DNA from 3 places in the Microbacterium sp. M3 genome. Region 1 is predicted to be linked to each of the others. Evidence: predicted binding sites of a transcription regulator. Region 1 holds the regulator's gene; each other region holds the start of a gene.

Region 1 (10,360 bases):
GAGGGCTTCCGCACGACCCCGTCGGTCGTCGCGTTCACCAAGGACGGCGAGGTGCTCGTCGGCGAGACCGCCAAGCGCCAGGCCGTCACCAACGTCGACCGCACCGTCTCGTCGGTCAAGCGCCACATGGGCACCGACTGGAGCTTCGACGTCGACGGCAAGAAGTGGACGCCGCAGGAGATCTCCGCGCGCATCCTGCAGAAGCTCAAGCGCGACGCCGAGCAGTACCTCGGCGACACGGTGACGGATGCCGTCATCACCGTCCCCGCGTACTTCAACGACGCCGAGCGCCAGGCCACCAAGGAGGCCGGTGAGATCGCGGGCCTCAACGTCCTGCGCATCATCAACGAGCCCACCGCCGCGGCCCTGGCCTACGGCCTGGACAAGGGCAAGGAGGACGAGCTCATCCTCGTCTTCGACCTCGGTGGCGGCACGTTCGACGTCTCCCTGCTCGAGGTGGGCAAGGATGACGACTTCTCGACCATCCAGGTGCGCGCCACGGCCGGTGACAACCGCCTCGGCGGCGACGACTGGGACCAGCGCCTCGTCGACTACCTGATCAAGCAGTTCAAGGACACCACCGGCGTCGACGTCTCGGGCGACAAGATCGCGCTGCAGCGCCTCAAGGAGGCCGCCGAGCAGGCGAAGAAGGAGCTCTCGTCGTCCACCTCGACGAGCGTCAACCTCCCGTACCTGTCGCTCACCGACTCGGGCCCCGTGTCGCTGTCGGAGACCATCACGCGCGCCAAGTTCGAGGACCTCACCAAGGACCTCCTCGACCGCACCAAGAAGCCCTTCGAGGACGTCATCCGCGAGGCCGGCATCAAGGTGTCCGACATCGACCACGTCGTGCTCGTCGGCGGCTCGACCCGCATGCCCGCCGTGAGCGAGCTCGTGCAGCGCGAGGCCGGCAAGGAGCCCAACAAGGGCGTCAACCCCGACGAGGTCGTCGCCGTGGGCGCGGCCCTCCAGGCCGGTGTGCTGAAGGGCGAGCGCAAGGACGTCCTGCTCATCGACGTGACCCCCCTGAGCCTCGGCATCGAGACCAAGGGCGGCATCATGACCAAGCTCATCGAGCGCAACACCGCCATCCCGACCAAGCGCTCGGAGACCTTCACGACCGCCGACGACAACCAGCCGTCGGTCGCGATCCAGGTCTTCCAGGGCGAGCGCGAGTTCACCCGCGACAACAAGCCGCTGGGCACGTTCGAGCTGACCGGCATCGCGCCGGCGCCCCGCGGCATCCCGCAGATCGAGGTCACCTTCGACATCGACGCGAACGGCATCGTCCACGTGTCGGCGAAGGACAAGGGCACCGGCAAGGAGCAGTCGATGACGATCACGGGCGGCTCGTCGCTGCCCAAGGACGACATCGAGCGCATGGTGCGCGAGGCCGAGGAGCACGCCGCCGACGACAAGAAGCGTCGCGAGGCCGCCGAGGTGCGCAACCAGGCCGAGACGCTCTCGTACTCGATCGAGAAGCTCATCAAGGAGAACGACGACAAGCTCCCCGAGGACGTCAAGACCGAGGTCCAGGGCGACGTCGACGCTCTCAAGACCGCGCTGGCGGGCGAGGACGACGAGGCCGTGAAGACCGCGTTCGACAAGCTGAACCAGAGCCAGGGCAAGCTGGGCGAGGCGATCTACGCCGCCGGTCAGGCTGCGCAGTCGGCTCCGGATGCCGCCACCGACGCTCCGGCGGGCGACCAGGGTCAGGCGGCGTCCGATGAGGACGTCGTGGACGCCGAGGTCGTCGACGACGAGGACGAGAAGAAGTAACCATGGCGAACAAGGACCACAACCCGCACCCGGCCGAAGGCCAGGGCGACGGCGAAGAGGTCCGGCCTGAGGGTGAGGGGCCGGAGGCGAACGCCTCCGGCCCCGCGCCGCAGGACGGGCGCGACGCGGACGCCGGAGCCGACGAGCTCACGGTGGACGACATCCTCGGCGCCTCGCAGAACGCCGACGCCGCGGCCGAGGACGCCGTGCTGGCCGACCTCGAGTCGCAGCTGCTCAACGACCTCAAGCGCCTGCAGGCGGAATACGCCAACTACCGGCGCCGCACCGAGGAGCAGCGCGAGGTCGAGATCGAGCGGGCGCAGGGTGCCGTCGCCAAGGGGCTGCTGCCGGTGCTCGACGACCTCGACCGTGCCGAGAAGCACGGCGATCTCGAAGAGGGCTCGCCGTTCGCGGCGATCGCCGACAAGCTGCGCGGCGTCGCCGAGCGCATCGGCCTCATCACCTACGGCGCCGCGGGCGAGGTGTTCGACCCGCAGCAGCACGAGGCGATCTTCCAGGTGCCGACCCCGGGACAGGCCGAGCCGACGATCCTGGAGGTCGTCGAGATCGGCTACCGCCTGGGCTCTGTCGAACTGCGTCCCGCGAAGGTCGTCGTCGCCGTTCCCGCCGAGTAGCCCGAAGGAGCATCCATGGCCAGTCAGGACTGGTTCGACAAGGACTTCTACTCGGTGCTCGGCGTCGCGAAGGACGTCAGCGAGGCGGACCTCAAGAAGACGTACCGCAAGCTCGCCCGCAAGTATCACCCCGACTCCAACCAGGGCGATGCCGCCGCAGAGGCGAAGTTCAAGGAGGTCAGCGAGGCGTACTCGGTGCTCTCCGACGCCGAGCAGCGCAAGGAGTACGACCAGATCCGGGCGATGGGCTCGGGCGCGCGCTTCACCGCGGGCGGCCAGGGTGCCCAGGGCGGCTTCGAGGACGTGTTCTCGATGTTCAACCAGGGCCGTGGCGCCCGGTACCAGAACGCCGAGGACTTCGACGACATCTTCGCGATGTTCAACCAGCAGCAGCGGGGCACCGGGTTCGGCTCGGGCCGCTTCGGGCAGCCGAGCGGCGGTTTCCGCGGCTACGGCGGCCCCACCCGGGGCGCCGACGTCATCGCCCGCACGACGATCGACTTCCTCACCGCCACCAAGGGCGAGACGATCACGCTGCAGGGCGAGGACGGCAAGCCGTTCAAGGTGAAGATCCCCGCGGGAGTCTCGGACGGCCAGAAGATCCGGCTCCGCGGTCGCGGGCGTCCGTCGCCCGACGGCGGCGAGAGCGGCGACATCGTCGTGCAGGTCACCGTGCGCCCGCACCCCGTCTTCACGCGGGACGGCATCAACCTGCGGGTGACGGTGCCGGTGACGTTCACCGAGGCCGCGCTCGGCGCGACGATCGAGGTGCCGACGCTCGGGGGCGACCCGGTGCGCCTGCGCGTCGCACCCGGCACCCCGTCGGGTCGCGTCCTGCGCGTCAAGGGCCGCGGTGTCGAGACCAGCAAGGGCACCGGCGATCTCCTCGCCGAGGTGCAGGTCGCGGTGCCGTCGCACCTCGACGAGGCTGCCCGAGAGGCCCTCGAGCGCTATCAGAGCCTCGAGCCCAAGGAGAATCCGCGCGCCGAGCTGATGTCGAAGGCGCGGGGCTAGGAGAATCGGTCGTGCTCTCCCGGTCGTTGAGCGAGCGAAGCGAGACGAAACGCCGTCGAGGCGTCTGGCCTGTCCGGGGCGTTTCGTCCCGCTCGGTCCTCGCTCGCCCAGCGACCGGTTCATGGCCGCTCGAAGACCGGGAACGGAGGTGACCGACATGGCAGAACAGCACGAGATCGACGCGGATGCCCCGATCTTCGCGATCGCCGTCGCTGCCGAGCTGTCGGGCATGCACCCGCAGACCCTCCGCCAGTACGACCGGCTGGGGCTCGTCGTGCCCGCCCGCACGCAGGGCGGATCGCGGCGCTACTCGCTGCGCCACGTCGAGCAGCTGCGCGAGGTCGCCCGCATGTCGTCGGACGGCATCGGGCTGCCCGCGATCATGCGCATCCTCGAGCTCGAGAACCGGGTGCAGGAGCTGCACGGGCGCGTCCGCGACCTCGAGGAGCGCATGCGCGCCGAGATGGAGAGGCGCCCCGGCGCCCGCGTCTTCGCCGCGGGCTCGACCGGCGCCGTGGTGACCTTGCGGCACGGCACGCGCGTGCGGCGCGCGACCGAGGTCGTGGTGTGGCGCCCGCGCACGCCGATCGACCGGCCGTCCGGCGGCGACGCGTCCGAGGCGCCCACCGGCCCCGACGCCTGAGTCCCTCACGAGTTCCGCCGAGCGCGGCGGTCGCCGCCGCGACACCCCGCGGCGGCGGCGCCGCCCCGCCGGGTCAGAGGTCGCCGGTGTCGTGCGCCACCTCGCCGTCGACGACGGTGCGCACCACCCGCGCCGTGAGCAGCGACTCGGGGCCCGCGGTGAACGGGTCGACGTCGACGATCGCGAAGTCGGCGGCCATGCCCGCCTGGAGCCGGCCGCGCGTCGCGCCGTCGCCGACGGAGGCCGCGGCATCTCTTGTCGCGTGGGCCAGCGCCTGGGCGAGCGGCAGTGCGAAGTGCGGATGGCGGGGAGCGAAGGCGTCGTCGAGCGCCGACCGGCGGGTCGCGGCGATGTACATGTTCGGCAGGGCCTCGTGCGGCGCGGTCGGCGCGTCGGTCGAGAAGGCCAGCAGCGCTCCCGCGGCGACGTACTCCGGCCACGCGAAAGCGCGGTCGACACGCTCGTCGCCGAGCATCGCCGCCCAGTTTTCGAAGATGGCGGGGTCGGCGTGCACCGGCTGCATCGAGGCGGTGACGCCGAGCCGGGCCATGCGCTCGGCCGTGCCGGGCGCCGCGTACTCGAGGTGCTCGATGCGATGGCGGCGGTCGCGCGGGCCGTTCACCGCCGCCGCGTGCTCGAGGGCGTCGAGGGCGATGTCGCTCGCAAGATCGCCGATCGCGTGCAGCGCGACCTGCAGGCCCGCGGCGTCTGCGGCCGCGACGACCGGCTTCAGCGCGTCGAGCGACCAGATGGGCTCGGCGTTCGAGCCGTCGGAGTACGGATGCCGCATCGCGGCCGTGCACGCATCGATGACGCCGTCCACGACGAGCTTGATGCCGACCACCCGCAGCCACGGCGAATCCAGCCGCTCCGCGAGTTCGGCGGCATGGCGCACCTGCGCGACGTTGGCCGTCTCGTCGCCGGTGTTCTCGATGAGCCAGTGGGCGGCGACGCGGACGGGAAGAGCGCCGTCGCGCCGCCCCACCGCGCGCTGGAAGGCGGCGAGACCCCGCTCGTCGAATGCCATGTCGACGACACCGGTGACACCGGTGGCGGCGTAGGCGGCGAGCGTGCGCTCGACCGCCGCGTCGCGGTCGGCGTCGCTGGTGGCCTCGGCGAGGAACGCCCACGCGTGCGCGACGGCCGCGGTCTCGTACAGCATGCCGTCCGGCTCGCCGTCGGCATCGCGTCCGATGCGGCCCCCGAGAGGGTCGGGGGTGTCGCGCGTGATGCCGAGCTCGGCCAGGGCAGCCCTGTTCACCCAGCAGGAGTGGTAGTCGTTGGCGTCGAGGTAGACCGGCACGTCGGCCACGGCGGCGTCGATCATGGCCGCCGTCGGAGCACCCGGCACCGAGTCGAAGAGCCAGCCGCGACCGAGCACGCGGAGGGCATTGGGCTGGGCCTCACGAGCGGATCGCAGCCGCGCCTGGATCTCGTCGAGGGTGCGGGCATCGGTGAGCGGGACCCGCCCGAGCGCCTCGCCCATCATGACGAGGTGCGTGTGGGCGTCGGTGAAGCCGGGCAGCAGCAGGCGCCCCTCGAGGTCGACGGTCACGGCATCCGGTCCGGCGGCCGCGGCGGCGCGTGCCGCGTCGCCGGCGAACGTCACCGAACCGCCGTCGACGACGAGGGCGTCGGCCCATGGCTCGTCGGAGGCCGTGAAGATGCGGCCTCCGGTGTACATCGTGGTGGTCATGCGGAGATCCCCTCGGTGTCGGTGGCACGAACATCGGCGGCACGGGCCTCGACGTCGGCGTCGGCTGCGGCATCCTTCTCGACCCTCGTCGAGATCGCCGCGACGATGGCCGCCGGGATCGCGAGCACGAAGCTCGAGACTCCCAGCACCACCACGAAGCCCTGGTAGCCGAACACCTCGACCAGAGCGGCGCCGATGACGGGGGTGAGCGCCGAGCCGACCAGGTAGACGGCCAGGAGCGGTCCCGACCAGCGGCCGTCGGCGTCGAGCGCGGCCGAGGTCGAGACGAAGTACATGAAGGCGACGGCGTAGATGGTGTTCCACACGATGAACAGCACGATGAACGTCGTCTGGTCGGCGGCGAAGCTGAGCGCGATCTTGAGCGCTCCGCCCGCGACGAGCAGCACGACGAGCGGCACCGCGCGGCCGAGGCGGTTGCCGACGACCATCAGCAGCAGCGACCCGACCAGCCCGCCCGCGGTCGCGCCGCTCAGCGCGATGCCCAGGCCCTCCGGCGTCAGCCCGGCCCGCTCGGCGCCCATGACGCCCGCCATCGCCCACAGCGAGTCCTCGCTCACGGCCCACAGGGCGAAGGTCACCAGCAGTGCGAAGCCGGCGATCGTCACCGTGCGCGATCCCGCGCGGGCCGGAACGCGCCGGACGGCGCCGGTCTCGGGGATGGTGAGCGGCATCGCCTCGGCCACCGCGGCGCCGGCCTGCGGCTCGATGACCGGGGCCACCGGCATCCATCCGACCGCCACCAGGCCGATGAGGCAGAAGAGCGCCAGCGCGCCGAAGACGTCGATCGGGGCGAGACCGATGAGCGGCACCACGGCGAGCACGATCGTGATGACGCCGCGGTTGGCGAGACCGTTGAACCCTGCCACCCGGTCGGGGTTGCGGAAGGCGGCCAGGGCGGACCCTGCGGCCGCGACCGCCCCGCCCGCGCCGATGCCGCCGATCAGCAGCCCGGCGATCGCGACGCCGGCGACGGGAACGAGCCCGGCGAGCAGGAAGCCGGCGAGCCCGGCCGCGAGTCCGACGCGGGCGACCAGGCGGCGGTGCCGTCCCGCGCAGAGCGGGGCCGTCGCGAGGCCGGTGACGGCGGTGGCCAGCAGCGTGGCGGTGACGATCCAGCTGGCGGTGAGCACGTCCGTGCCGAAGCCGGTCTGCAGGGCGGTGATCATGTACGGCGAGAGGTTCACGCCGAGGTAGCCGGCGATGCCGATGGCGAAGGTCGCGGCGGCGGCCGGGAACCGCAGGGGCACGCGAGCAGTGAGGTCGTTCATGCGGGTTCTTCCTGTCGTTTGGTGCACGACGGTGTGCGGGGAACCGGCCGGCGCGGCCGATTAAACGAACGGTATTCGTTTATTGTTGCACCCAGATGACGCTCTTGGGAAGCGCTGATTTCGCCGCTTCCCGCCGCGTCTAGGCTGACCGAGGAGAGAAGGAGTCGGATGCCGCGCCCCCGCGTGAACCTGCTGTCAGTCGATCTCATCGCCGACGCGGCGATCGAGCTCGCCGATTCCGGAGCGACTTTCGGCGTCAACGCGCTCGCCCGCCGGCTGAACGTGACGCCGTCGTCGTTGTACAACCATGTCGACGGCAAGGACGCGATCGTCGAGCTCATGCGCTCGCGCCTCGGCGAGCGCTACCTTCCCGAACCGGTGACGGGGGAGTGGGACGACATCGTCGTCGGCATCGTCCGCGGGCTCCGCCGCCTCTATGCCGACCACCCGCTCATCGTTCCGCTCCTGGTGGGCAAGACGATCACCGATCCCGGCGTGATCGCGAGCTACGACCGGCTCGCCACCGCGCTCGCGGCCGCCGGCGTGCCCGACGACGAGGTGCTCGCCGTCGTCGCCATCGTCGACGCGTACGCGATCGGCTTCGGGCTCGACCTCACCTCGCCTGACGAGATCTGGCAGCCCGGCGTGCCGACGGTCACGCTCGGACGACTGATCGCGGATGCCTCCACCGGCCCCGAGCGCAGCGACGCCGCCTTCGAGATCGGCCTCGAGATGCTCCTCACCTCGCTGCGACTGCGGATCGGGCAGCGCCGGCGGTGACGCGCCGGCCGCCGCGACGTCAGGCGGCCGTCGGGGCGTCCTGGTGCGCGGCGACGAAGGCGTCGTAGTCCGCCTTCGACAGTGCCGCGTACGCGTAGGCCCACTCGAGGATCGCCTCGCCGACGACGCGCCCGTTGCCGATGTAGCCCGCGACCGTCGCCGCCTGCGGCGACTGCGAGTGGGCGCGCGCGAGGGTCGCCGCGCACGCCTGTGCGTACGCGCCGAACGGAGCGTCCTCGATGCTCTCGGCCTCCACCGACCCCTTCATGTCGTGGAACTGCCGCACGTAGAAGTCACCGGCCGGGGCCTGGAGGTGACCGAGGAACGGGTCCGACACCGCCTGCAGGATGCGCTGCAGAGCGACCACCCGGCCGCCGTGGCCGTGCTTGCCGATGTACGACACCGCCTGGTCGGGCTGCTCGATGCCGCCGTACTCGACCAGCACGCTCTCGCCGGCCTGCTTGGCCTGCAGCAGCAGCGGATGGCCGTCGCCGTCCTGCAGCAGTACGAGCGCGCATACGGTCCCCACGCTGCCGACCCCCACGACCCGCCGGGCGAGATCCGAGACGGTGTAGTGGTTGAGCAGCACGCGGATGTCGATGTTGGCAGAGTCGGCGTACCTGCTCAGGTTCTCGTTGATCCGTCCCTGGGTCTCGGCGTCGACGTGCACCATCATGGGCGGCCGCTCGATGAAGGCCATGCGTCCGTCGGCGAGTGTCTCGGTCAGACGACGGGTTGCGCGCTCGGCCGTGCGCTTCTCGGCGTCGTGCATCGCCGCGCGCAGCACGTCGCGCGTCTGCTTGTCGGCCGCGTCGGCGAAGGCGGTCACGTCGAAGTGCTCGAAGAACCGCAGCAGCGGGCTGCGCCCGGCGTTGGCGTCCATCGCCCGCGCGTACGTGCGCACCGCGGCGAGGGCCGCGTCTTCGATGACGCGGTCGTCGCGCGAGGTCGCCTGCCCGCCGATGACGATGCTCGCGACCAGCCGCTTGACGTCCCACTCCCACGGCGCCCACGCCGCCTCGTCGAAGTCGTTGAGGTCGAACACGAGCGTGCGCTGCGGCGACGCGTAGAAGCCGAAGTTCGCAATGTGCGCGTCACCGCAGGACGGCACGAGGATGCCGCTGTGCGGGTCGTTCGCGAGATCCGCCGCCTGCAGGGCCGCCGTGCCGCGGTAGAACGCGAACGGGCTCGCCGACATGCGCTCGATCCGCAGCGGAACGAGCTCGGGCACCCGTGTGGCGTTCTGCCTGTCGAGGATGCCGAGCGGGTCGCGCGCACCCCCGTTCAGCCGTGAGAGGTTGCTGCGCGGCGTGCGCTGCCGCGCCGCGCGCCCCTCCGCCAGTCGATCTGCCACACTCGCCGGCGGCGTCCACGTCGCCGGCGCCGCCCCCACGGATTCGCTCATGCGCTCATTGTGGCCCTGCTCCGTGCGCTCGCAAAGGACTCGCGGCAGCCGCGTTCGCGCGAAAGCCCGCGGTGAAAGATCCCGTGACGAACGAAGCGGATGCCGCAACCACCGCGGACGGTGGCGACGGCATCCGCTCGCCAGAGAGGCCGGGTCAGACCGCGCGGGTGCGCCGCACCACCAGCCACACGCCGAGCGCGATCAGTGCGAGCGCGGTCGCGGGGACGAGGGGCGAGACCGCACCGCCGCCGGTGGCCGGCAGGTTGCCGCCGCCTCCGCCTCCGCCGGGGGCGTTCGCGGTGTTGGTGACGGTGAACGAGATCTCCTCGTCCTCGCCCTCGCGCAGCTGCGCCACGGCGCGGCCGTCCGGGGCGATGAACAGCGGCTCGCCGTTCGCGGTCCACGTGATCGGGCCCCACACCACACCGGGCACGGCGGGCAGCTGCTCCTCGGCGAGCGCGATCGTACCCACCGGGATGTACGGCGAGTACGCGGTCTGGCCGATCCGCACCTCGAGCGGGGTCTGCGGCTCGTCGAGCTGCCACCAGTCGACGACGAACACGGTGTCGGCTGGCACGGCGCTCGCCGCGGGGCCGGTGAGCGCCTTGGTGACCGAGAACCGCGTCAGCTGCACGACGGAGTTGGTCACCGTGAGTTCAGCTGTGGCGCCGGCGCCGATGGTGAGGAAGTTGCCCGGCGTCCAGCTGATGCCCGCCCAGTCGAAGTCGTCGGGCAGGTCCGCCTCGTCCAGAGGCGCCTCGTCGACACGCACGATCGTCCCGGCGGGGAACTGCACCGGCTGGCTCTGGGCGTCGCGGGGCCCGGCGGGCGTGCCGTCGGCGGGCAGCTCGAAGCTGCCGACGCGGACGACCCCGTTCGGCTGGAGGGCCGTGTAGTCGATAGTGAACGAGTCGATGAGCAGGTCGCCGGAGTCGATGCCGTCGAGCGCCTTCACGATCTCGAACGTGCCCGTCGCCAGCGTCGCGGAGTTCGTGATCGTGCCGTTCACCGACGCCGCCGCGTCGGTGCCGATGATCAGCGGATCGGGTGAGATGGCCGGCTCTCCCCAGACCAGCCACGGCAGGCTGGGGGCGGTGAGCTCGTCGTAGGTCACCTCGG
Region 2 (10,360 bases), on a different contig from region 1:
ACTTCGTCGGCCGCACCCCGGTAGGCCGCGATGCGCTCGCGCAGCTCGGCGGGGCGGATCACGGTGGTCGCGGGATCCACTCCCAGCCGCGCGAAGTTGCGGGCGTAGGCCGGGTACCCGGCGTAACGCGCCGTCTCCTCCTCGAGCGCGGCGACCGCGGCGGGGTCGGTGGCCGCCCGCACGTAGAGCGCGACGTGCGCGCGGGGCGCTAGCTCGTGCGCCTCCGCCGTCTGCGCGGCGGCCGCCTCGGGCGTCAGCCAGCTGAGGAGGAGTCCATCGGATGCCGCGGCCCCCGCCCGCCGCATCCTCGGGCCGAGCGCTCCGACCACGACGCGCGCCCGGGTGGCGGCGCGCAGGTCGGCGGCGGCATCCGTCACGGCGTCGACGGCGCCGACGCGCAGCTGCCCGGATCCGATCCCCAGGACGAGGCGGTCCTGCGGGAGCGCGGCCGCCGCGGCCGCGATGTCGCTCGCGGTGCGCCGGTCGACGCGCAGCACGCCCGTGGCGAGCACGAGGCGCTCCGTCACGTCGGCGGCGACCGCGAGCAGCGCCGGCGCATCATGCCCCGGCGTGTCGTTGACCCACAGCGCATGGAGCCCCGCGGCCTCGGCGGCGGGAGCGATGCGCGCGGCGAGTTCGGAACCGCCGGCCGCCGCGATGCCGAGAGAGAGGACGGCGGTCATGCGGCGTCGCCCCGCACCAGGCGTGCGACCTCGGCGGCCGAGCGGTAGAACTCGGCGATGTCGCCGCGCGAGGCGGGGAGCAGGACGACGTCGTCGACGCCCGCCGCGAAGAACCGCTGCGCCTCGGCGGCGACGCGGTCCGGCTCGCCCCACAGCGCCCGCGACGCCGGATCGGGCTTGTCGCCGACGTCGGCTGTCGCGCGCGCCTCGGCGTCGGCGCCGAACGCCGTCACGACGTACGCCACGATGTCGTGCGCCTCACCGCGCCCCGCCTGCGCGCGGGCATCGCGGATCGACGCGGTCGCCGTGGCGTACTCCTCGGCGGTGTGTCCGCTGTCGAGCACGGTGCCGTCGGCGACCTCGCCGCTGAGGCGCAGCGTCTTGGGGCCCTCGGCGGCCGCGTAGACGAGCGGCGGTGTCACCGGCGGGTAGTCCAGGCGCACGGCATCGAGGCCGACGTAGCGGCCCGGCACCGTCACCTCGTCGCCGGCGAGCAGTGCGCGCAGCGCGGGCACGTACTCGCGCATGAGGGTCAGCGGCGAGGCGGCCCTCGCGCCGACCTGTCCCATCCAGTCGAGCACGCCGTGGCCCACCCCCGGCAGCAGCCGGCCGGGGAACAGCCGCTCGATCGTCGCGATCTCCATGGCCGTCGCCGCGACGTTGCGCAGTGGCATCGGCGCGATGCCGATCCCGACGCGCAGCGCGTCGGTCCAGGCCAGCGCCGCGGACGCGGCGGCGAAGGCCGACTGCCGGAAGCAGTCCTCCCAGATCCACAGCTCCCCGAGGCCCGCGGACTCGGCCGCCAGCACCGCATCGCGGAACTCGTCGGGGGTGTGCGTGTAGGGGTTGAAGATCGCTCCGATGCGCGCCATGGACCCACTCTGTCAGCGGTCGCCGACAGTCGCATCCTGGCGGGGCTATCGCGGACGCGGCGGCGGTGCAACCCCGTGCCGCTCCGGGCCGGCGTCGCCCACGCTGGGGCCATGGCTCGGATCGGGACCTCGGGGTGGATCTACCCCCACTGGCGCGGCGTGATCTATCGCGGCGACCAGCGCACCTGGCTCGACCAGTACACGGCCGAGTTCGACACCGTCGAGCTCAACGGCAGCTTCTACCGCTGGCCCGCCGACGCCCGGTACGCCGCGTGGCGCGATCGCCTCCCCGACGGATTCGAGATGGCCGTCAAGGCCTCGCGCGGCCTCACCCACGCACGCCGGCTGCGCGATCCCGAGGTCTGGATCGAGCGCATCACCCGCGGCCTGCACGCCCTCGATGGCAAACGGGGACCGCTCATCGTGCAGCTGCATCCGAGCCTCGAGCGTGACGATGGGCTGCTCGACCACTTCCTCACGGTGCTGCCGGACTGGACGCGGCCGGCGATCGAGTTCCGGCACCCGTCGTGGCACGACGAGGCGGTGTTCGCGATGCTGGAGCGGCACGCGGCCGCGTACTGCGTCATGAGCGGGGCGCACCTCCCGTGCATCCTCCGCGCGACCACCCACCTCGTGTACGTGCGGCTGCACGGCCCCGACACGCAGCATCTGTACGCCGGCTCGTACTCGGACGACGACCTGAGGTGGTGGGCCGACCGCATCGGGGAATGGGAGGCCGGCGGGCACGAGGTCTTCGCCTACTTCAACAACGACGGCGAGGGCAACGCCGTCCGCAACGCCCGGACGCTGAAGGGGATGCTGCAGCCCTGACCCGTGCCGGAGCACCACGCCCGACGGCCGGCGCCCCCGAAGCTCACCTGTCACAACCTGCCGGCACGGGCGGCAGATCGCGACAGGTGAGCGGGGTTTGAGCGGGTCAGGCGGCCTGGGCGAAGGGCGAACCCGAAACCACCGTCAGCGCGTCGGCCGCGGCATCCACCGTCACCGTCCCGCCGTCCACGAGCGCACCCGTGACGAACAGGTCGGCGATGCGGTCGTCGACCTCGCGCTGGATGAGGCGCCGCAGCGGGCGGGCGCCGTACTCGGGCTCGTAGCCGTTGTCGGCGAGCCAGGCGACGGCCGAGTCGGTCACCACCAGCGACACCTCGCGCTGGGCGAGGCGGGCGTCGGACGCCCCGAGCAGCAGGCGCACGATGCTCTGCAGCTGCGGCTTCTCGAGCTTGCGGAACAGCACGATCTCGTCGATGCGGTTGAGGAACTCCGGCCGCATCGCCTCGCGGAGCTTGCTGAACACGCGGTCGCGCAGGTCCTTCTCCGAGCCGAAGCCGGTCGACCCGCCGCCGTCGGCGAGGAAGCCGATCGCGCCGCCGCGGGAGGCGAGGAACTCCGAGCCGAGGTTGGAGGTCATCACGATCACGGTGTTGCGGAAGTCGACCGTGCGGCCCTGGCCGTCGGTCAGGCGCCCGTCATCGAGCACCTGCAGCAGCAGGTTGAACACGTCGGGGTGCGCCTTCTCGATCTCGTCGAAGAGCACGATCGAGTACGGGTTGCGCCGCACACGCTCGGTGAGCTGTCCGGCCTCGTCGTAGCCGACGTATCCGGGAGGGGCGCCGACGAGACGCGACACGGTGTGCCGCTCGCCGAACTCGCTCATGTCGAACCGGATCACCGCGGTGTCGTCGTCGAAGAGCGACCCGGCCAGCGCCTTGGCGAGCTCGGTCTTGCCCACCCCGGTCGGGCCGAGCAAGAGGAACGAGCCCACGGGCCGGCGGGCGTCGCCCATGCCGGTGCGGCTGCGGCGCACGGCCTTGGCGACGGCGGTCACGGCGTCGTGCTGCCCGATCACGCGATCGTGCAGCTCGTCCTCGAGGGCGGCGAGGCGCTCGCGCTCGGTCTCGGTGAGCCGGTTCACCGGGATGCCGGTGGCCCGGCTGATCACGGCGGCGATCTGTGCCTCGTCGACGACCGCCGCGGGGGTGCCGGCATCCCGAACCCGGGGATTCTCGCCGAGACCGAGGGCATCGCCCTGTGTTTCGCGCGAGATCCCCTGGCTCGGCGCGGTCGCGCGGTCCAGCTGCTCCTGCACGTCGGCGATCTGGTCGCGGATGCGCGAGGCCTCTTCGTAGTGCTCGGCCGAGACGGCGGCGTTCTTGTCGGCCTCGAGCGTCGCGAGGCGCTCGATGAGCCCGCTGATCCGCCGGCTGCTCAGTCCCTCGGCGCGCGCGCCGAGCCGCAGCCGCAGCCGGGCACCCGCCTGGTCGATGAGGTCGATGGCCTTGTCGGGCAGCACGCGCTCGGTGAGGTACCGGTCGCTGAGCTCCACGGCCGCGCGCAGCGCCTCGTCGGTGTACACGATGCCGTGGTGCTCCTCGTAGGCCGGCTTCAGGCCGTGCAGGATCAGCACGGCGTCCTCGACCGACGGCTCGCCGACACGCACGGGCTGGAACCGCCGCTCGAGGGCGGGGTCCTTCTCGATGACGCGGTACTCCTTGAGGGTCGTCGCGCCCACCAGGTGCAGCTCGCCGCGGGCGAGGCGCGGCTTCAGGATGTTGCCGGCGTCCATGCCGCCGTCACCGGCGCCGCCGGCACCCACCACGGTGTGCACCTCGTCGATGAAGACGATGAGCTCGTCCTTGCGGTCGGCGATCTCGTCCATCGTCTTGGTCAGGCGCTCCTCGAAGTCCCCGCGATAGCGGGTGCCCGCCAGCATCGCCGGGAGGTCGAGGGCCACCACGCGCTTGCCGAGCAGCTGCTCGGGCACGGCGCCCTCGACGATCGCCTGGGCGAGGCCCTCGACGATCGCTGTCTTGCCGACACCGGCCTCGCCGACGAGCACGGGGTTGTTCTTCGTGCGGCGGCTGAGGATCTCGATCGTCTGCTCGATCTCGTCGGCGCGGCCGATCACGGGGTCGAGCTCGCCGTCCAGGGCGCGCGCGGTGAGGTCGGTGCCGTAGGTGTCGAGCATCGGAGTGTCGGATGCCGCGGCATCCGCTTCGTCCGTCGCGGGGGCGTTCGAGGGCGATACGGTCTCGCGCGCGCCCTGCGTCAGCGCCTCGGCGGTGACGCCGGCGCGTGCCAGCACCTGCCCGGCCGGGGTGTCCTGCGCGAGCACGAGCGCGAAGAACAGATGCTCCGGGTCGACATACGTGGAACCGGACGACCGGGCGACCTGGTAGGCGTGGAAGAGCGCGCGCTGCACGGACGAGGTGACCACGGCACCGTCGACGTCGGCCGCCGCAGCGGGCGCGGGCAGGCGCTCCTCCGTGGCGCGCACGATCGCGTCGGCGTCCGCACCGATGCGGCGCACCGCGTCGCGCGCCGGGGCCTCGGCCACCAGGACGCGCAGCACGTGGAGGGCGTCGAGCTCATGCTGGCCCCGGTCGAGCGCGTACTTGCCGGCGCGCTGGAGAAGCTGCTGGGTGCGGGCGCCCAGGAAGCGGCTGAGGTCGATCGAGCGCTCCGCACGGGCGCGCTCCCCCGCGAGGTAGCGGGCCAGGAACTCGTCGAACGAGCTTCCGTCGCCGGCGGCCTGGGGGGTGAAGTCTTCGGGCATTCCATCTCTCCTGAAACTTGAGTGGATCGGCATCAAGTTTTGAACTTGATACAGGCGTTGTCAAGTTCAACGGAGGAACCGCGCAGGTATTCCCGGATCGACGCCGACCCCGCCGATTGTCGGACCCCGGGCGTAGCGTGAGCGATGGAGGGGGCCCGATTCACCGACGAGAGGGATGCCCATGGACTGGAAGATCGAGCTCATCTTCGTGCCGGTCAGCGACGTCGACCGCGCGAAGGAGTTCTACGAGCGCATCGGCTTCCACGCCGACCACGACCAGGTGCCCTTCGAAGGGCTCCGCTTCGTGCAGATGACGCCGCCCGGCTCGGCCTGCTCGATCGCCTTCGGCACCGGCCTCGGCGGCACGCTCGAGCCGGGGCAGCAGAACACGATCCAGGTCGTGGTGCCCGACGCCGACGAGGCGCTGGCGCACCTGCGGACGCAGGGCCTCGACGCGCAGGGCGTCGACGAGCAGGCGTGGGGCCGCTTCGTCACCTTCGACGATCCCGACGGCAACACCTGGACGCTGCAGCAGCTGCCGCCGCGGGACTGAGCAGCGACGGACGCGCCGGACGCGCTGCGCAACCGGCGCGTCTGCCGCGCCCGTCCGGCTGCGGTTCGGCGCACCCGTCGCGCCCCTCCGGCCGCGGTCGGCGCGTCAGTCGCGTCCGCCGGGGGGACCGATGATCAGCAGGGCGACGAAGAGAGCGACGACTGCCAGGGCGATGAGCCCGGCGAGCACCCACGGGCGGCGCAGGAACCAGCGCATCGTCCGGTCGTACCAGGTGGCGTCGCGCGGGTCGTCGGTCGGGTCGAGGCGCCAGGCGCCCGCGAGTCGTCCGGTGCGCTGCAGCCACAGCTCGGCCGGGATGGTCGCGTAGGGGATGATGGCGCTAACGAGCGCGACGAGAGTCGCGCCCACGCGCCAGCGGTTGTTGAGCGCGACCAGGATCACCGTCGCCCCGTACGACAGGAAGATGAAGCCGTGGATGCCGCCACCCGCGGTGACCCCGAAAGACCAGCCGGTGAGCGCCCGCGCGATCAGGCCCGCGATGAGGAGCGTCCACGAGATCGCCTCGGCGATCGCGAGCGCACGGAAGAGGTGATGGGGATTTCGGAACACACCTTCAGGCTACCTGAAGGAATCAGCGGTTCGGACCGGCTCCCGTGCCGAGCGAGCCGCGGTCCAGGCCGAACGGCTCCTCGTGCAGTCCCTCCAGCGCGCGGGCCAGGCCCGGCGCGCCCGCGGTGAGATTCGCGTCGAGCGCCGCCAGCCGTCGTTCAGCAGCCTGCAGCACGTCGCTTCCCCGCGCCGTCACCCGCAGGTCGGACGCCGCACCGGCGTGCGCCGTCGCGTCGGCGACGAGGTCGTCAGCGACCAGCGTCTGCACGGCGGCATGCGCCGACTGGACCGTGATCTGCGACCGCCGGGCGAGCTCGCTGAACGAGATGCCCGGTGTGGCGTCGATGTGGGCCAAGAGTCCGTACTTGCGCGTCGTGAGTCCGAGGTCGCGCAACTGGGCGCCCAGGTGCGCGTCCCAGACGGCGGCCACGGTGAGCAGCGAGATGACGGGGCTGAACGGGCGCTCGGACACCTCTGAATGCTAGACCCGCCGTCTGGATCCGGTGCGCATTCGCGGGTGCGGCCGCACCGCCTTCGCACGCACCGCCCCGGTAGCGTGGGACGGTGACGTTCTCGCTCGACGACCTGCGGCGGTGGCCCGACGTCGAGGCTCCCGATCTCGTCGCATCGGATGCCGCCGACCGGCTGCTGCTCGACGAGTCCGTGTCCGCGCGGCGCGAGGCCGCCCCCGGCGAGCTGGTCGTGATCGGAGACGGCTACGGGGCGCTCACCCTGAGTGCCGCCGCCGACGGCGGAAGCGGCATCCGCGTCCACCAGGATCCGCTCACGGGCGAGCGCGCCCTCGCCGCCAACGCGCACCGCGCGGCACTCACCGGCGCCTTCGCGTCGCTGCCGCTGTCGGAGGACCTCGTGCGCGGCGCGCGCGTCGTCCTCCTGCGGCTGCCGCGGTCGCTCGACGCGCTGCGCGACATCGCGCAGCTCATCGCGGCGCACGCCGAGCCGGACGTCGTGGTCTTCGCCGGCGGGCGGGTCAAGCACATGACGCTCGCGATGAACGACGTGCTGCGCGACTCTTTCGTGCGACTGGACGTCACGCACGCGCGTCAGAAGTCGCGCGTGCTCGTGGTCCGCGGCGCGCGGGGCGGAGCCGATCCCGCGCCCCGGCGTGAGACGCACGACGGGCTCGTCGTCTGCGCGTTCGGGGGTGCCTTCGCCGGGACGTCGATCGACATCGGCACGCGATTCCTCCTCGCACAGCTGCCCGAGCTCGTCACCAGCGGCGGGGATGTCATCGACTTCGCGTGCGGCACCGGCGTCGTCGGCGCGACGCTGGCGCTCCGCGAACCCGCGCTGCGGATCGTGGCGTGCGACCAGTCGGCCGCCGCGGTCGCCTCCGCGCGGGCGACCGCGATCGCCAACGGGGTCGCCGACCGTGTCGAGGTCGTCCGTGACGACATGCTCGGGTCACGACCCTACGAGAGCGCGTCGTTCATCGCGCTGAACCCGCCGTTCCACTCCGGTTCCGCCGTGCACGAGGGCATCGCACCCCGCATGTTCGCCGACGCCGCGCGCGTCCTGCGACCGGGCGGCGAGCTGTGGACGGTGTGGAACTCCGCCCTGCGCTACCGCCCCGCGCTGGAGCGCCACGTCGGACCGACGCGCCAGGTCGCACGCAACGCCAAGTTCACCGTCACCGCCTCGACGCGCCGGTCGTAGCGGCGCCGAGTCACTCCGTCGGCTCGGGTTCGGGCGTCGGCTCGGTCGTCGGTCCGAAGAGCACCCACTCCCCGGCCTGGCACTCGTAGAACTCCACCGCGGCGGTGTCGATGTAGATGTCTCCGTCGGCGGTGCACGTCTCATCCGCGGGCGCGGACGTCCCGAGGGCGACCTGCGTCCCGGGCGTTCCGGGCGCGCCGGGCGCGCCCGCCTCTCCCGTCGGCCCCTGCGGCCCCGCAGCTCCCTGCGCCCCGGCCGGCCCCTGCTCGCCGGTGAGGTTCTCGGCCGCCGACTGACGGATGTTGCCGACGTGGGTCCACTCCCCGTCCTCGAAGTAGTAGACGTCGGCGGTCAGGATGTCGATGTAGACGTCGCCCTCGTAGCCCTTGCCCGCCTCGGGCACGCCCGACCCCGCCCTGACGGCAGAGCCCGCGGGCAGGATCTCGGCCAGCGCCTCCTCGTACTCGGGCGCCACGGTCTCGGACTGCGACGGCGCGGGGGCGGGGACCGCCTCGGCGGTGTCGACCGAGCGTGCGAGCCACGAGCCGAGGAAGGCGGCGAAGAACGACAGGAGGACGAACCCCAGGCCGAACCACACCAGGGTCCCGCGGGTGACGGGTGCCGCCGGCGGGCGACCGGGCGCGGCGACGGCGCGCCCGGACTCGCTGCTCGGGCTCGTGCTGCTCTCCACGGTCAACCCCTTCCCCCGCGCTGGGCCCGGACTCCCACAGCCCGGTGCCGATGTGGCCACTGTAGGGAACGCGGTGGCCGCGTGTCACCTGTCCGCCCGCGATTTCACGCGCTTCGCGTGACTCCAGGGAGCTCGCGGCCGCACGCGGGAACACCGCGGCGCAGGCCGGAGATTGACCGGGGGGCCGACGCGAGAATGCCGGCTCCCCCGGTAGCCACAAGCTCGGGACTCGCGGCCGGGGTGCCGGACCGGGGCTCCGGCGCAATCCCCCCACTCAAGAGACACCGCGACGTCGGTTCTATTACGCGACTTCGAGAGGTTCGTCTCGACGAGATGATGACGGATGCCGCGGCCCCCGGCATCCGTCATCATCAGCGCGAGCGTGGCCCCGCGTCGGTGGGATTGACCCATGCCCGATGCGGGGGCACGCTGGGCGGAAGTCGTCGCCGCAGCGACGGTCGCAGGAAGGTTGTGATGTCGCCCGCCTATCTCGAGAGGGTCCTCGATCTCGACGACCCGGACCGGACCGAGCAGCATCTCACGGGGGTGTACGGCCCCGTGAAGATGAGCACGGGGTTCGGTGTGCTCGCTCAGCTCGTGGTCGGGGACGATCGGTTCCAGATCTCGATCACGCGATCCGCGGGATCGTATGGGTGCGCCGGCGAGAGCGACCAGTTCGTGATCGGCACCAGCTCGACCCCGGTCGGCTGGCACACGGGCGACGAAGACGGCGACCTGTCGTCCGCACCGGTGCTGTTCCAGCCGAACACCCGCTACGAGACGTTCTTCCAGCCGACCTGCAACCGCGCCGTCATCCTGGAGCCCGCCGCCCTCGCGGAGACCGCCCGTGTGCTGTACGGGCAGGACGACCTGGCCCTGGCGTTCGACGGAGCACACCCGGCGAGCCCGCGGGCGGGGGCCACGGTTCTTTCCGTGCTCGACGTCGCCGAGAACCTCCAGCGCGCCGGTCGACTGCACGACGACATGGTCCGCACGACCGTCTACCGGCTCCTCGCCGTCACCGCCCTCGACTCTTTCCGACTCGTGGGCGACCCGGTCCAGCGGCGGGCGTCGATAGAGCGCCTGGCTCGGATCCACCGCGAAGCCGTCGATTTCATGCACGCGCACGCGTCGCTGCCCATCACGGTGCTCGACGTCGCGGCGGCCGCGGGAACCTCGGTCAGGGAGTTGACCACCGCGTTCCGCGCCAGGGAGATCGACCAGACGCCACCGAGGACCTATCTGCGCAACGTGCGGCTGCAGGCAGCCTACGAAGACCTCCGTCTCGGAGACCCCACCCGCGGAGACACGGTGCGCGACATCAGCCGACGATGGGGGTTCCTGTCTCCGAGCCGATTCGCCGGGTACTTCGCCGACGCGTACGGCGTCTCGCCCAAGCAGGTCCTGGACCGCTGATCCCCGACCTGCTGTCGGGACGCGCCGCGGATGCCGGGATGCGTCAGGAGGAGCCGCGCGACACCAGCGCGGCTGGCAGCTCGGGGTCGTCGGCGCCTCGGCAGCCGAGCACCCGATGATCCCGATCGGAGAGGAGGCCCGGACCCGCAGAATCCTGCGGGTCCGGGCCTCTCAGCCGCCCAATACGGGCGAAGCGTGTTCTGGAGCTTCTAGAAGTCCCAGTCCTCGTCCTCCGTCGCCTCGGCCTTGCCGATGACGTACGACGAGCCCGACCCCGAGAAGAAGTCGTGGTTCTCGTCGGCGTTCGGCGAGAGGGCCGACAGG
Region 3 (10,360 bases), on a different contig from region 1:
GCACGAGCGCGGTGCCGAGACCGAGCAGCGCCACGCCGCCCTGCAGCCAGCCCCAGGGCGATGCGAGGTAGCCGGTGTCGAACTCGGTGAACGTGTCGGGGCGGAAGCCGATGGCGATCGTCATCGTCTGGTACGGCTGCACTCCTTCGACGGATGCCGCGACCGCCCCGTCGACGTCGGCGATGGTGCACGTGCGGGTGTCGCCCTGATACCCGACGTAGCAGGCCTGCTCGCCGGTGCGGGCGTCCCACAGCTCGGCGGGCATCGTGACCCGTGCCGTGATGCGCCCGAAGGGCTGCGCCCAGTCGACGCCGTTCACATCCCAGTAGAACTCGTCGGCGCCGGTGTCGGCATAGAAGCGCGTGACGTTCTCGAGCGTGTACGTGAAGACGTACGTCTGGCGTCCGTGCACGTAGTCGTCGCTGCGCGAGGTCATGATGTACTCGCCGTCCTCGGACTCCGCCTCTGCGGCGCGAGGAGCGCCGTTCTCGTCGGTGATCGAGACCAGCTGCGGGTTGAGCGGCGCACCGTTGAACGAGTCGGGGAGGATGTGGCGCATGCCGCGGTTCTGGTCGAACTCGGGGAACACCGCCACGAAGGTCTCGACCACGGTGAGCGTGCTCGTGCCGTCTTCGGCGCGGCCGAGCTGGTACTCGACGTCGAGGCTCTCGAACGAGAAGTCGTCGACGTCTGCGCGCGCGGGCGCGGCGAGAGAGAGCGAGAGCAGCAGTCCCGCCAGCAGCGCGAACACGAGTCCCGTGAGCGCGCGACGATGCGGGTGCAGCGCGGTGACGGCAGAAGGCCCCATGGGGCCAGCCTAGGGTCCGCGCCCTGCCCTACTCTTGACGCTATGACCGATCGCCGCCTCGCCATCGACGCGTGGGAGAGCCTCTTCCGCGCACAGCACGAGGTGTTCGGCGACATCAACGACGACTTCCACGACGACACGCTCAGCCAGGCCGAGTACGACGTGCTCCTCACCGTCACGCGCGGCAGCGACATGACCGCCCGGCTGCGCGATGTCACCGCCAACATGCTCATCAGCCAGCCGAGCGTGTCGCGTCTGGTCGACCGCATGGTGGTGCGGGGCCTGCTCACCAAGTGCGCCGACCCCGACGACGGGCGGGGCGCCCTCGTGCATGCGACGGATGCCGGAGCCTCGCTGTTCCGCCGCATCGCGAGCGCGCACGGCAAGGCCATCGCCGAGCGCATGTCGCTGCTCTCGGACGACGAGCTCACGCAGCTCCGCGACCTCACCGCGAAGCTGCGGAAGAAGCAGCCCGGCTGCTGACCAGCTCTACGGGGTCCGGCGGCGCAGCGTGAGCGAGGCGAGGATGAGTGACCCGACGGCGAACGCCACCACGACCAGCAGCGGGCCGAATACGTCCCATCCCTCGTCGCCGGCGGTCACGGCATTGATCGTGTCGATGGCGTAGCTCAGCGGCAGCACCTTCGAGATCTGGTACAGCGCCTCGGGCATGTCCTCCCGGGGCATGAAGAGGCCGCCGAGGATGATCTGCGGGAACACGATGAGCGGCATGAACTGCACCGCCTGGAACTCGGTGCGCGCGAAGGCGCTCGCCAGCAGCCCGAGTGCGGTGCCGAGGATCGCGTCCACCACCGCCACGAGCCCCAGCTGCCACAGCGGCCCTTCGACCTCGAGGCGGCACACCCATACCGCGAAGGTGACCGTGATGACCGCCTGCAGCGTCGCCATCAGCCCGAACGCCAGTCCGTAGCCGAGGATGAAGTCGGCCTTGGCGATCGGCGTGGTCATGAGCCGCTCGAGCGTCCCGGATCGGCGCTCGCGGAGCGTCGTGATCGAGGTGATGAGGAACATCACGATGAAGGGGAACAGCCCGAGGATCGGCCCGCCGAACTGGTCGAACACGCCCTCCTGGTCGCTGAACAGCCAGGCGAACAGCCCCACCAGCAGACTGGGCGCGACGAGCATGAGGGCGATCGATCGAGGGTCGTGGCTCAGCTGCCGCAGCACCCGCCCCGCCGTGGCGAACGTGCGCACGCCGTTCACGATCCCCTCCGCTCCTCGCGCGCCTCGCGACGCGTGAGCGGATGATCGGATGCCGCCCCCTCGGTCGCGGCGTGCGCGTCACGCTCGATCAGAGCGAGGAACGCGGCATCCGGATCCGTCGTCCCGGTGTCGGCGAGGAGCCCGTCGGGGGTCGTGTCGGCGACGATGCGCCCCGACCGCATGAGCAGGAGCCGGTCGCAGCGGAGCGCCTCGTCCATGACGTGGCTCGAGACGATGAGGGTGACCCCCGTCTCGGCGAGTCCGCGGAAGACGCCCCACAGCTCATTGCGCAGCAGCGGGTCGAGGCCCACCGTCGGCTCGTCGAGCACCAGCAGCTCGGGGGTCCCCAGCATCGCGACCGCCAGCGAGACGCGGCTCTCCTGTCCGCCGCTGAGCGAGTCGATGGTCTGGTCGCGCTGATCGCCGAGTCCCACCTGCTCGATGACCCGGTCGACGTCGGTCCGCGGCGCGTCGACCAGCCGTGCGAAGTAGCGCAGGTTCTGCCGGATGGTGAGGTCTCCGTACACCGACGCCGCCTGGGTGTCGTAGGCGACACGGTGTCGCAGGCCGGGAGCGCCGGCGGGTTCGCCGAGCGCGGTGACGGTGCCGCCGGCCACCTTCTGCACCCCGACGATCGCACGCATGAGCGTGGTCTTGCCGCACCCCGACGGGCCGAGCAGCCCGGTGATCTGCCCGTGCGGGATGTCGAGATCCAGCCCGCGGAAGACCTCGGTGCTGCCGCGGCGCACGTGCAGACCGCGCACCGTGACGGCGCCGCCGGCGTGTTCGTTGCTCACGTGATGAATAGTGCTCCCCGCCACCGCGCGGCGCCACCCCCGCTCGCGCGCGCCCGGGTGGGGCGGACGTAGTCTGTGCCCCATGCACACGCGCACCCAGGCGAGGCTGCAGGTCGTCGCCGGTCCGATGTTCGCCGGCAAGTCCGAGGAGCTGCTGCGTCGCGTGCGCCGGGCGCGCATCGCCGGCCTGGCGGTAGAGGTGGTGGGCCACGCGCTCGACGACCGCCGCGGCGAGGGGCAGGTCAGCTCGCACTCCGGGCTCAGCATCCCGTCGCGCACGGTTTCCGACGCGGACGCCCTGCTCGCCGCGGTCCGCGGACGCGACCTCGACCTCGTGGCGATCGACGAGGCGCAGTTCTTCGGCCCGCCGCTCGTCGCGGCGGTGAACGCCCTGACCGGCGAGGGCGTCACGGTCGTCGCCTCGGGCCTGTGCGTGACGTTCGACGGCCGGCCCTTCGAGCCGCTGCCGGCTCTGATGGCGCTCGCCGAGGACGTCGTCAAGCTCACCGCCGTCTGCGCGGTGTGCGGCGAGGACGCGGCGTTCCACCAGCGCGTGTCGGCCGCCGACGGCGGGGATCCGCTCACCCCGACGAGTGCCCAGATCGGCGGGATCGAGTCGTACCAGGCACGCTGCCGGCGTCACTTCACCGGCGCCGTGACGGCCTCGGCCTGAGATGACGGATGCCTCGCCCCGGGGCTTGGGGACGAGGCATCCGTCGATGCGGGGTCGATCGCCTACTGCTCGATCGGCTGCGGCGCGTCGGTCGACTCGTGCGCCTTGATGGTCGGGGCGCCGCCCTCGGCGGTGACCTCGATCTTGCGCGGCTTCGCCTTCTCGCTCACCGGGATCGTCACGCTCAGCACCCCGTTGCTGTAGCTCGCCGAGATGCGGTCGGTGTCGATGCCCTGGCCGAGGTTGAGCTGGCGCAGGAAGCTCGCGGCCTCGCGCTCGCGGGTGATCCACTTCACGTCGTCGCCGCTGTGGAGCGTGCGCTCGGCGCGGATCGTGAGCAGCTGGCCGTCGACGTCGATGTCGACCGAGCCCGGGTCGATGCCGGGCAGGTCGGCGGTCAGTACGTAGTGGTCGCCGTCGCGGTAGAGGTCCATCGGCATGCGGCGCGGGCCGCGGCGCGTGTCGAAGAGACCCGACGCGAGGCGGTCGAGGTCACGGAACGGGTCGTAGGTGGCCATGGGAATCTCCTCTCTGTCATGGAGTTGAGTCGACTCGACTCAACTGCGAACAGATTAGCACTCGACCCTCGAGAGTGCTAAGTGCCCGAGCGTTCGCTCTGAACGAACACGGCACTGTCAGCACTCGATGACGTTCACCGCGAGGCCGCCCTCGCTCGTCTCCTTGTACTTGTGCGACATGTCGATGCCGGTCTGCCGCATCGTCTCGACGACCGCGTCCAGCGACACGTAGTGCGACCCGTCGCCACGGAGCGCCAGCCGTGCCGCCGTCACCGCCGTCGACGCGGCGATCGCGTTGCGCTCGATGCAGGGGATCTGCACGAGACCCCCGACCGGGTCGCACGTGAGGCCGAGGTGGTGCTCCATCGCGATCTCGGCCGCGTTCTCGATCTGGCGGTTCGTGCCGCCCATGACGGCGGTGAGGCCGCCGGCCGCCATCGCGCACGCCGACCCGACCTCGGCCTGGCAGCCGCCCTCGGCGCCAGAGATGGAGGCGTTGGCCTTGAACAGCGAGCCCAGCGCGGTCGCCGTGAGCAGGAAGCGACGGATGCCGCGCCGCCGGTTCGCCTCTGCCACCGTGGCCTCGTCCCAGGCCGCCGCCTCATCCGGCGCGACCGCGTGGCCGTGGTACCCCAGCAGCGCGCTGCCGACCAGCTCGCCGTACGGCGTCACGGCGTTGCCGGCGCCCAGGCCGGAGTCGGCGAGGAACCGCCACCAGTACATGGCGACGGCCGGCACGATGCCGGCGGCGCCGTTGGTGGGGGCGGTCACGACCCGTCCGCCGGCCGCGTTCTCCTCGTTGACGGCGAGCGCGAACGCCCCCAGCCACTCCCCCGGCAGCTCACGGCGGCCGTCGGCCTCCGCGGTCTCGAGCTGCGCGCGGATCGAGGCCGCGCGGCGCTTGACCCCGAGCATGCCCGGGAGCACGCCGTCGGATTCCAGCCCCGCTTCGACGCACGCGGCCATGGCGTTCCAGATCGCGTCGAGCCCCTCGGCGACCTGCTCCTCGTCCCGCAGCGCCGTCTCGTTGAGCCGAGCCGCTTCGGCGATCGTCAGACCGCGCTCGTCGCAGAGGGCGAGCAGCTCCTCGGCGCTGGAGAAGTCCAGCGGGTAGGCGTGCGCACGCACCTGGGGCGGCTCGCCCTCGCGCCGTATGAAGCCGCCGCCGACGGAGTAGTACGTCTCGCGGACCAGCAGGCCGGCATCCGACGTCGGAAGGGGTTCGGGGGTCGCCGCCGCCGGTCCGGTGGCGCGGATCCCGGTCGGGGCGAGCGCACGCGCCGGCCCGTCGACCGCGGTGGCCCAGGCCTCGAGGGTCATCGCGTTCGGGTGCCCCGGCAGCCGGGTGCGCGGTGCGAAGACGACGTCGCCGCGCTCGAAGGGCACCGCGTGGACGTCGGCCAGGTCGAGCCGCGCACCGTCGGGCCAGCCGCTCCACGCCGCGCGCACGGCATCCGGATCCACCGTCTCGGGCTCGAGACCCCGCAGCCCCGCGACGACGGCGTCGGGGGTGCCGTGGCCGATGCCCGTGGCGCCGAGCGAGCCGTAGAGCGTGCAGGTGACGCGGCCCACGCGCTCGAGCACGCCGCTCTCGCGCAGCCGGACGACGAAGTCGAGGGCGGCCCGCATGGGGCCGACCGTGTGGGAGCTCGAGGGTCCTACGCCGATGGAGAACAGCTCGAACGCCGAGACGTAGGCGCTCATCGGTCCCAGGCTAGTCTCGCCCCGCGTGCAGAGTGCCCCTCGTTATCGACTTGATAGGGGCAGGATGCCACTGCTCACGTCGCGCCGATGCGCAGCGTGCACGCTCACGCCCTCGGGCGATGCTCGACGAGACCGACGGTGTTGCCGTCCGGGTCTTTGACGAACGCCTGCCACTCGTCATGCCCGGCAGGACCGAGCGTGTCGTCGTCGTGCGTGAAGATCACGCGCGGGGGCGTCACGACCTCGGCGTCGGCCACGCGTGCGAGCGCGGCATCCATGTCGTCGACGCGGAGGTAGATCAGCGCGGACGGTGCGCCGCGCTCGAGCAGCAGCCGCACCCCGTCGAGATCGAAGAAGAGCAGCCCCGGCGGGTCGAAGACGGCGGCGGGCGGGGTGCCGAGGAGCGCGCGGTAGAACCCGGCGGCACGCTCGAGGTCATCGGCATGCTGGGCGACCTGGACGAGTCTCATGGCGTCATTCTGACGGGGGCGCACGCGACGCGCCATCGCCGCAAGCCCCTGCCGCCGCTGCGCGCGCAGGAGTATCAAGGAGGCAACACATCTCGGGAGGTCGCGATGCTCTTCGTGCTCTATCTGATCCTGCTCATCGGCGGCATGGTGCTGGTCGGCATCTCGTTCGCCTCGCCGGTCCTGCCGGGACTGGTGTTCATCGCGGGGGTGCTCTGCATCGGCGCCGCCGTGGCCGTGCCCATCACCGCCGGCACCTTCGAGCAGCGCAGGTAGCCGCCCGCCGTGCGACACCGCGAGCGGCCTGCGCAGCGGAGGATCTACGTCGGCGGGCTCGCGTTCCGTGTGCTGGCCTCGCCTCGTGCGGCGGAGTCGCGCGGCGCAGCGGATGCCGCCGGACCCGCGATCGTGCTCGTCCACGGGATCGGCGTCTCGCACCGGTACCTGTCACGGCTGCACGACGAGCTGGCCCGGACCAGGAGCGTGTACTCGGTCGATCTGCCGGGGTTCGGCGGGCTGCCCAAGCCCGGCCTCGACCTCGACGTGCCGGCGATGGCGGCCGGACTCGCGACCGTGATCGAGTGGCTCGGTGTCGGGCCCGTGGTGCTCGTCGGGCACTCGATGGGGTCGCAGTGGGTGGTCGAGCTCGGAGCGCAGCGCCCGGAGCTCGTGGTGCACGTCGTCGCGATGGGGCCCGTCGCCGACACCCGGCACCGGACGGTCGTGGCGCAGAGCGTGGCCCTCGCGGTCGACACCCTCGGCGAGACGCCCGAGATCAACGCCCTCGTGTTCACCGACTATCTGCGCTGCGGACCGTTCTGGTACCTCACGCAGCTGCGGCACATGCTCGGCTATCGGCTCGAAGACCGCGTGAGTTCGCTGCGGAGTCCGCTGCTCGTGATCCGCGGCGGACGCGATCCGATCGCCGGCCTGGAATGGTGCCGCCTGCTTCGTGACCGCGCCGCGCGCGGGGCTCTCGCGCTCATCCCCGGGCGGCACCACGTCGCCCAGCAGTCCGCGCCCCGCGCGGTGGCGGCGGCGATCCTGGCGCACGTGCCGTGAGCCTCGATTCCTGGATGCCGGTGTCCGCGGTGCGTGGGACCATCCGAGGGCGGGCGACCGGAGGGAGGGCGGATGCGGGGCGAGGCGACGGTGCTGCACGCCGACCTGGACTCCTTCTACGCCTCGGTCGAGCAGCGCGACGCGCCGGCTCTGCGGGGCCGGCCGGTGATCGTCGGCGGCGGGGTCGTGCTCGCGGCCAGCTACGAGGCGAAGGCGCGCGGCGTGCGCACCGCGATGGGCGGTCGTCAGGCACGCGAACTGTGCCCGGACGCCGTGATCGTCCCGCCGCGGATGGAGGCGTACTCGGCGGCCAGCCGTGACGTGTTCGCGATCTTCCGCGACACCACGCCGCTCGTGGAAGGGCTCTCCATCGACGAGGCGTTCCTCGAGGTCGGCGGCCTCCGGCGCATCGCCGGCACGCCCGAGCAGATCGCCGTGCGGCTGCGTCAGCGGGTGAAGACGGAGGTCGGTCTCGCCATCTCGGTCGGCGTCGCGCGCACGAAGTTCCTGGCGAAGGTCGCGAGCGCCGTCAGCAAGCCCGACGGGCTGCTCGTCGTCGAGCCCGAGCGCGAAGAGGCTTTTCTGCTGCCGCTGCCGGTCGAGCGGCTCTGGGGTGTCGGCGCGGTGACTGCCGAGAAGCTCCACGGTCTCGGCATCCACACCGTCGGAGAGCTGGCCGAGCTCGAAGCCGCGGCCGCCGAGCGGCTGCTCGGCAAGGCCGCCGGCGCCCATCTGCACGCGCTCGCCCGGCTGCGCGATCCCCGCCCCGTCGACACCACGCGGCGCCGCGGCTCCATCGGGTCTCAGCGGGCGCTGGGCAGTCGCCTCCGTTCGCCCGACGAGCTCGATCTCTTCCTGACGCAGATCGTGGACCGGCTCGCGCGCCGCCTGCGCGACGGCGACCGCGTCTGCGGCACGGTCGTGCTGCGCCTGCGCTTCGGCGACTTCGCGAAGGCAACCAGGTCGCACTCGGTCCGCCACCCGACGGATCGCACGGCGGTGCTGCTCGGAGTCGCCCGGAGCCTGCTGGCTGCGGCCCTGCCCGAGATCGCCGATCGCGGCATCACGCTCATCGGCGTCTCACTCTCGCAGCTCGGCCGGGCCGACAGCATCCAACCGGAACTGCCCATCGACTGGGAAGACGGGGCGCGGCTCGACACGGTGCTCGACGCCGTCCGCGATCGCTTCGGCGCGACGTCCGTCGGCCGCGCTGCGCAGCTCGGGCGCGATCCGGGGTGGTCGACGCCGGTGCTGCCGGAGCACGAGTGACCAGGCCGGGCTCCGCTGCGGGGCGACGCCGGGAACGCTCGCGGGCGGCTCAGCGTGAACGGAGCACGCGTGCGAGCTGTGCGCGGGGCATCGGCCGGGCGAACAGGTAGCCCTGGGCACGGTCGCAGCCCATCGACGTGACCTTCTCGAGCTGCTCGACGGTCTCGATCCCCTCGGCGACCACGCGCACGCCGGCGTCGTGGGCGACGTCGACCGCCTGCGCCATCACCGCGGTCGCGGCGCGCGAGTCGTCGATGACGAGGGCGCGGTCGAGTTTGAGCTCGGTCGCGTGCAGCCGTTTCAGCTGAGTCAGCGAGGCCTCTCCGGCACCGAAGTCATCGATGGCGATGCCGACACCGATCCTGCGCAGCCTGTCCAAGCGGGCGATCACCGCCGGTGCGTCGACGATGTGGCGGCCTTCGGTGATCTCGAGGGTGAGGCGTCTCGCGCGTCGCCGGGCACGGCCGATGAACTGCTCGAGCCACGAGGTGAACCCGGAGTCGTGCAGCTGCGCGGGCGAGACGTTGACCGAGACGTCGATGCTCGACCCGGCCATCACCTCGAGAGCCTGCACGGCCATGAACCGCCCGATCTCGGCGATCGTGCCGTCCTCCTCGGCGACGGGGATGAAGTCCTGGGGGGCGATCGCTCCCCAGTCGCTGTGGTTCCATCGGCACAGCGCCTCAGCGGCGACGATACGGCCGGTCAGCACATCGATCTGAGGCTGGAACCAGGCCGAGATCTCGCCGCGGTCGAGGGCGTGCTCCAGCCCTCTCGACACCTCAGCTCTGACAACCATTTCCCGCCCCGACACGGATCGAGCCCCACTCGACCGGCACGATCTCCCCCGCCGTCATTGTTGCATCTCATGGCCGCGGATGAGCGCATCCCGGCTGGAACGCGGTTGGTCATGCGTGCTCGTGACGGACCGGCCTACGCGGCCTCGACCCGCCAGCGCATGAGTACGTTTCCCGACTCGGGCCACACGTGCGTGCCGAGGAGCTTCAGCGTGACGGGCGGTCGCGCATCGAACAGCGACACCCCGCCGCCGCCGATGAGGGGGAACGTGACGAGGTGCAGTTCGTCAACAAGCCCGGCGTGCATCAGGTCGTTCCACAGAACGCGGCCAAGCAGCACCAGGAGGCCGCGGCCCTGTCCTTGCTTGAGCGCAGCGACCTCTGCGCCCGCATCGGCGACGGCGACGATGCGCGTGTTCGGGTAGGGCTCGAGGTCTTCCGAGGTGATGGTGTCGGAGACGATCACCTTTTCGACTCGGTCGAAGAGTTTCGCGAACCGCCGCCGAATCTCAGTGGCTTCCGGGTCGTGGTGGACGCCCGCCCAGTACGAGAGGTTGCCGAGGGACGACCGGCGACCCGAGAGCAGCACGGTGTCGGCCTCGGCGAGCAGGCTTGTCGTGTAGTGGTCGAAGGTGTCGGCTCCGTGGTAATCGGGGTGCTGATGCTCGAAGAACGAGAGGATGTCATGATCGTCGTCTTCGTACCGTCCGTCGACCGTGACGAAGTTGCAGACCGTGAGCGCTGGCATGGGCTCACGCTAGCCCGGTGCGCTGACACGGTCACAACGCCAGTCCCATCAGGCGACATCCCGAACTCGCGATCGACAAGCTGATTCCCCGTTAACCGCGTCCCCGGGAATCGAAAGGACGCAACCGACGACAGGAACACGAAAACCCGCGGAGATCCGCGGGTTCTCAGTGCTTACTGTCTCAACACAGTGCGCCCGAAGGGACTCGAACCCCTAACCTTCTGATCCGTAGTCAAGCGGGAACCCCCGCTGAGCCGTTGCGGACACTGGGTGTCATGTCTCAGGACATCGGT

What was found. The regulator HspR, encoded in region 1, represses chaperone genes until heat shock. The targets are predictions, from matches to a motif close to AAGTTGAGTCNNNNNGACTCAACTT.
Region 2: a site for HspR is predicted at 5,144-5,168, ahead of R8Z57_RS00930 (ATP-dependent Clp protease ATP-binding subunit). Genes of this name have one in related genera too.
Region 3: a site for HspR is predicted at 4,042-4,066, ahead of R8Z57_RS03825 (Hsp20/alpha crystallin family protein). Genes of this name have one in related genera too.

The regions. Positions count from the first base shown of each region.
Region 1 covers NZ_JAWTZT010000005.1:138,611-148,970, reverse strand. Annotated here, with positions in the region: gene dnaK (molecular chaperone DnaK) at 1-1,779, shown strand, start outside; gene R8Z57_RS15185 (nucleotide exchange factor GrpE) at 1,782-2,414, shown strand; gene R8Z57_RS15180 (DnaJ C-terminal domain-containing protein) at 2,430-3,428, shown strand; gene R8Z57_RS15175 (heat shock protein transcriptional repressor HspR) at 3,586-4,071, shown strand; gene R8Z57_RS15170 (amidohydrolase) at 4,145-5,767, opposite strand; gene R8Z57_RS15165 (MFS transporter) at 5,764-7,056, opposite strand; gene R8Z57_RS15160 (TetR/AcrR family transcriptional regulator) at 7,225-7,836, shown strand; gene R8Z57_RS15155 (DUF2252 domain-containing protein) at 7,856-9,241, opposite strand; gene R8Z57_RS15150 (DUF5979 domain-containing protein) at 9,396-10,360, opposite strand, start outside.
Region 2 covers NZ_JAWTZT010000001.1:207,101-217,460, forward strand. Annotated here, with positions in the region: gene R8Z57_RS00915 (LLM class flavin-dependent oxidoreductase) at 1-683, opposite strand, end outside; gene R8Z57_RS00920 (LLM class flavin-dependent oxidoreductase) at 680-1,555, opposite strand; gene R8Z57_RS00925 (DUF72 domain-containing protein) at 1,667-2,386, shown strand; gene R8Z57_RS00930 (ATP-dependent Clp protease ATP-binding subunit) at 2,493-5,129, opposite strand; gene R8Z57_RS00935 (GNAT family N-acetyltransferase) at 5,311-5,682, shown strand; gene R8Z57_RS00940 (DUF3817 domain-containing protein) at 5,788-6,252, opposite strand; gene R8Z57_RS00945 (helix-turn-helix domain-containing protein) at 6,275-6,724, opposite strand; gene R8Z57_RS00950 (class I SAM-dependent methyltransferase) at 6,817-7,929, shown strand; gene R8Z57_RS00955 (hypothetical protein) at 7,940-8,620, opposite strand; gene R8Z57_RS00960 (helix-turn-helix transcriptional regulator) at 9,095-10,036, shown strand; gene nrdF (class 1b ribonucleoside-diphosphate reductase subunit beta) at 10,246-10,360, opposite strand, start outside.
Region 3 covers NZ_JAWTZT010000001.1:829,234-839,593, forward strand. Annotated here, with positions in the region: gene R8Z57_RS03800 (DUF2207 domain-containing protein) at 1-808, opposite strand, end outside; gene R8Z57_RS03805 (MarR family winged helix-turn-helix transcriptional regulator) at 851-1,291, shown strand; gene R8Z57_RS03810 (ABC transporter permease) at 1,298-2,032, opposite strand; gene R8Z57_RS03815 (ABC transporter ATP-binding protein) at 2,029-2,829, opposite strand; gene R8Z57_RS03820 (thymidine kinase) at 2,912-3,502, shown strand; gene R8Z57_RS03825 (Hsp20/alpha crystallin family protein) at 3,565-4,020, opposite strand; gene R8Z57_RS03830 (L-serine ammonia-lyase, iron-sulfur-dependent, subunit alpha) at 4,138-5,724, opposite strand; gene R8Z57_RS03835 (VOC family protein) at 5,829-6,194, opposite strand; gene R8Z57_RS03840 (hypothetical protein) at 6,168-6,467, shown strand; gene R8Z57_RS03845 (alpha/beta hydrolase) at 6,477-7,253, shown strand; gene dinB (DNA polymerase IV) at 7,326-8,522, shown strand; gene R8Z57_RS03855 (EAL domain-containing protein) at 8,572-9,303, opposite strand; gene R8Z57_RS03860 (dihydrofolate reductase family protein) at 9,456-10,067, opposite strand.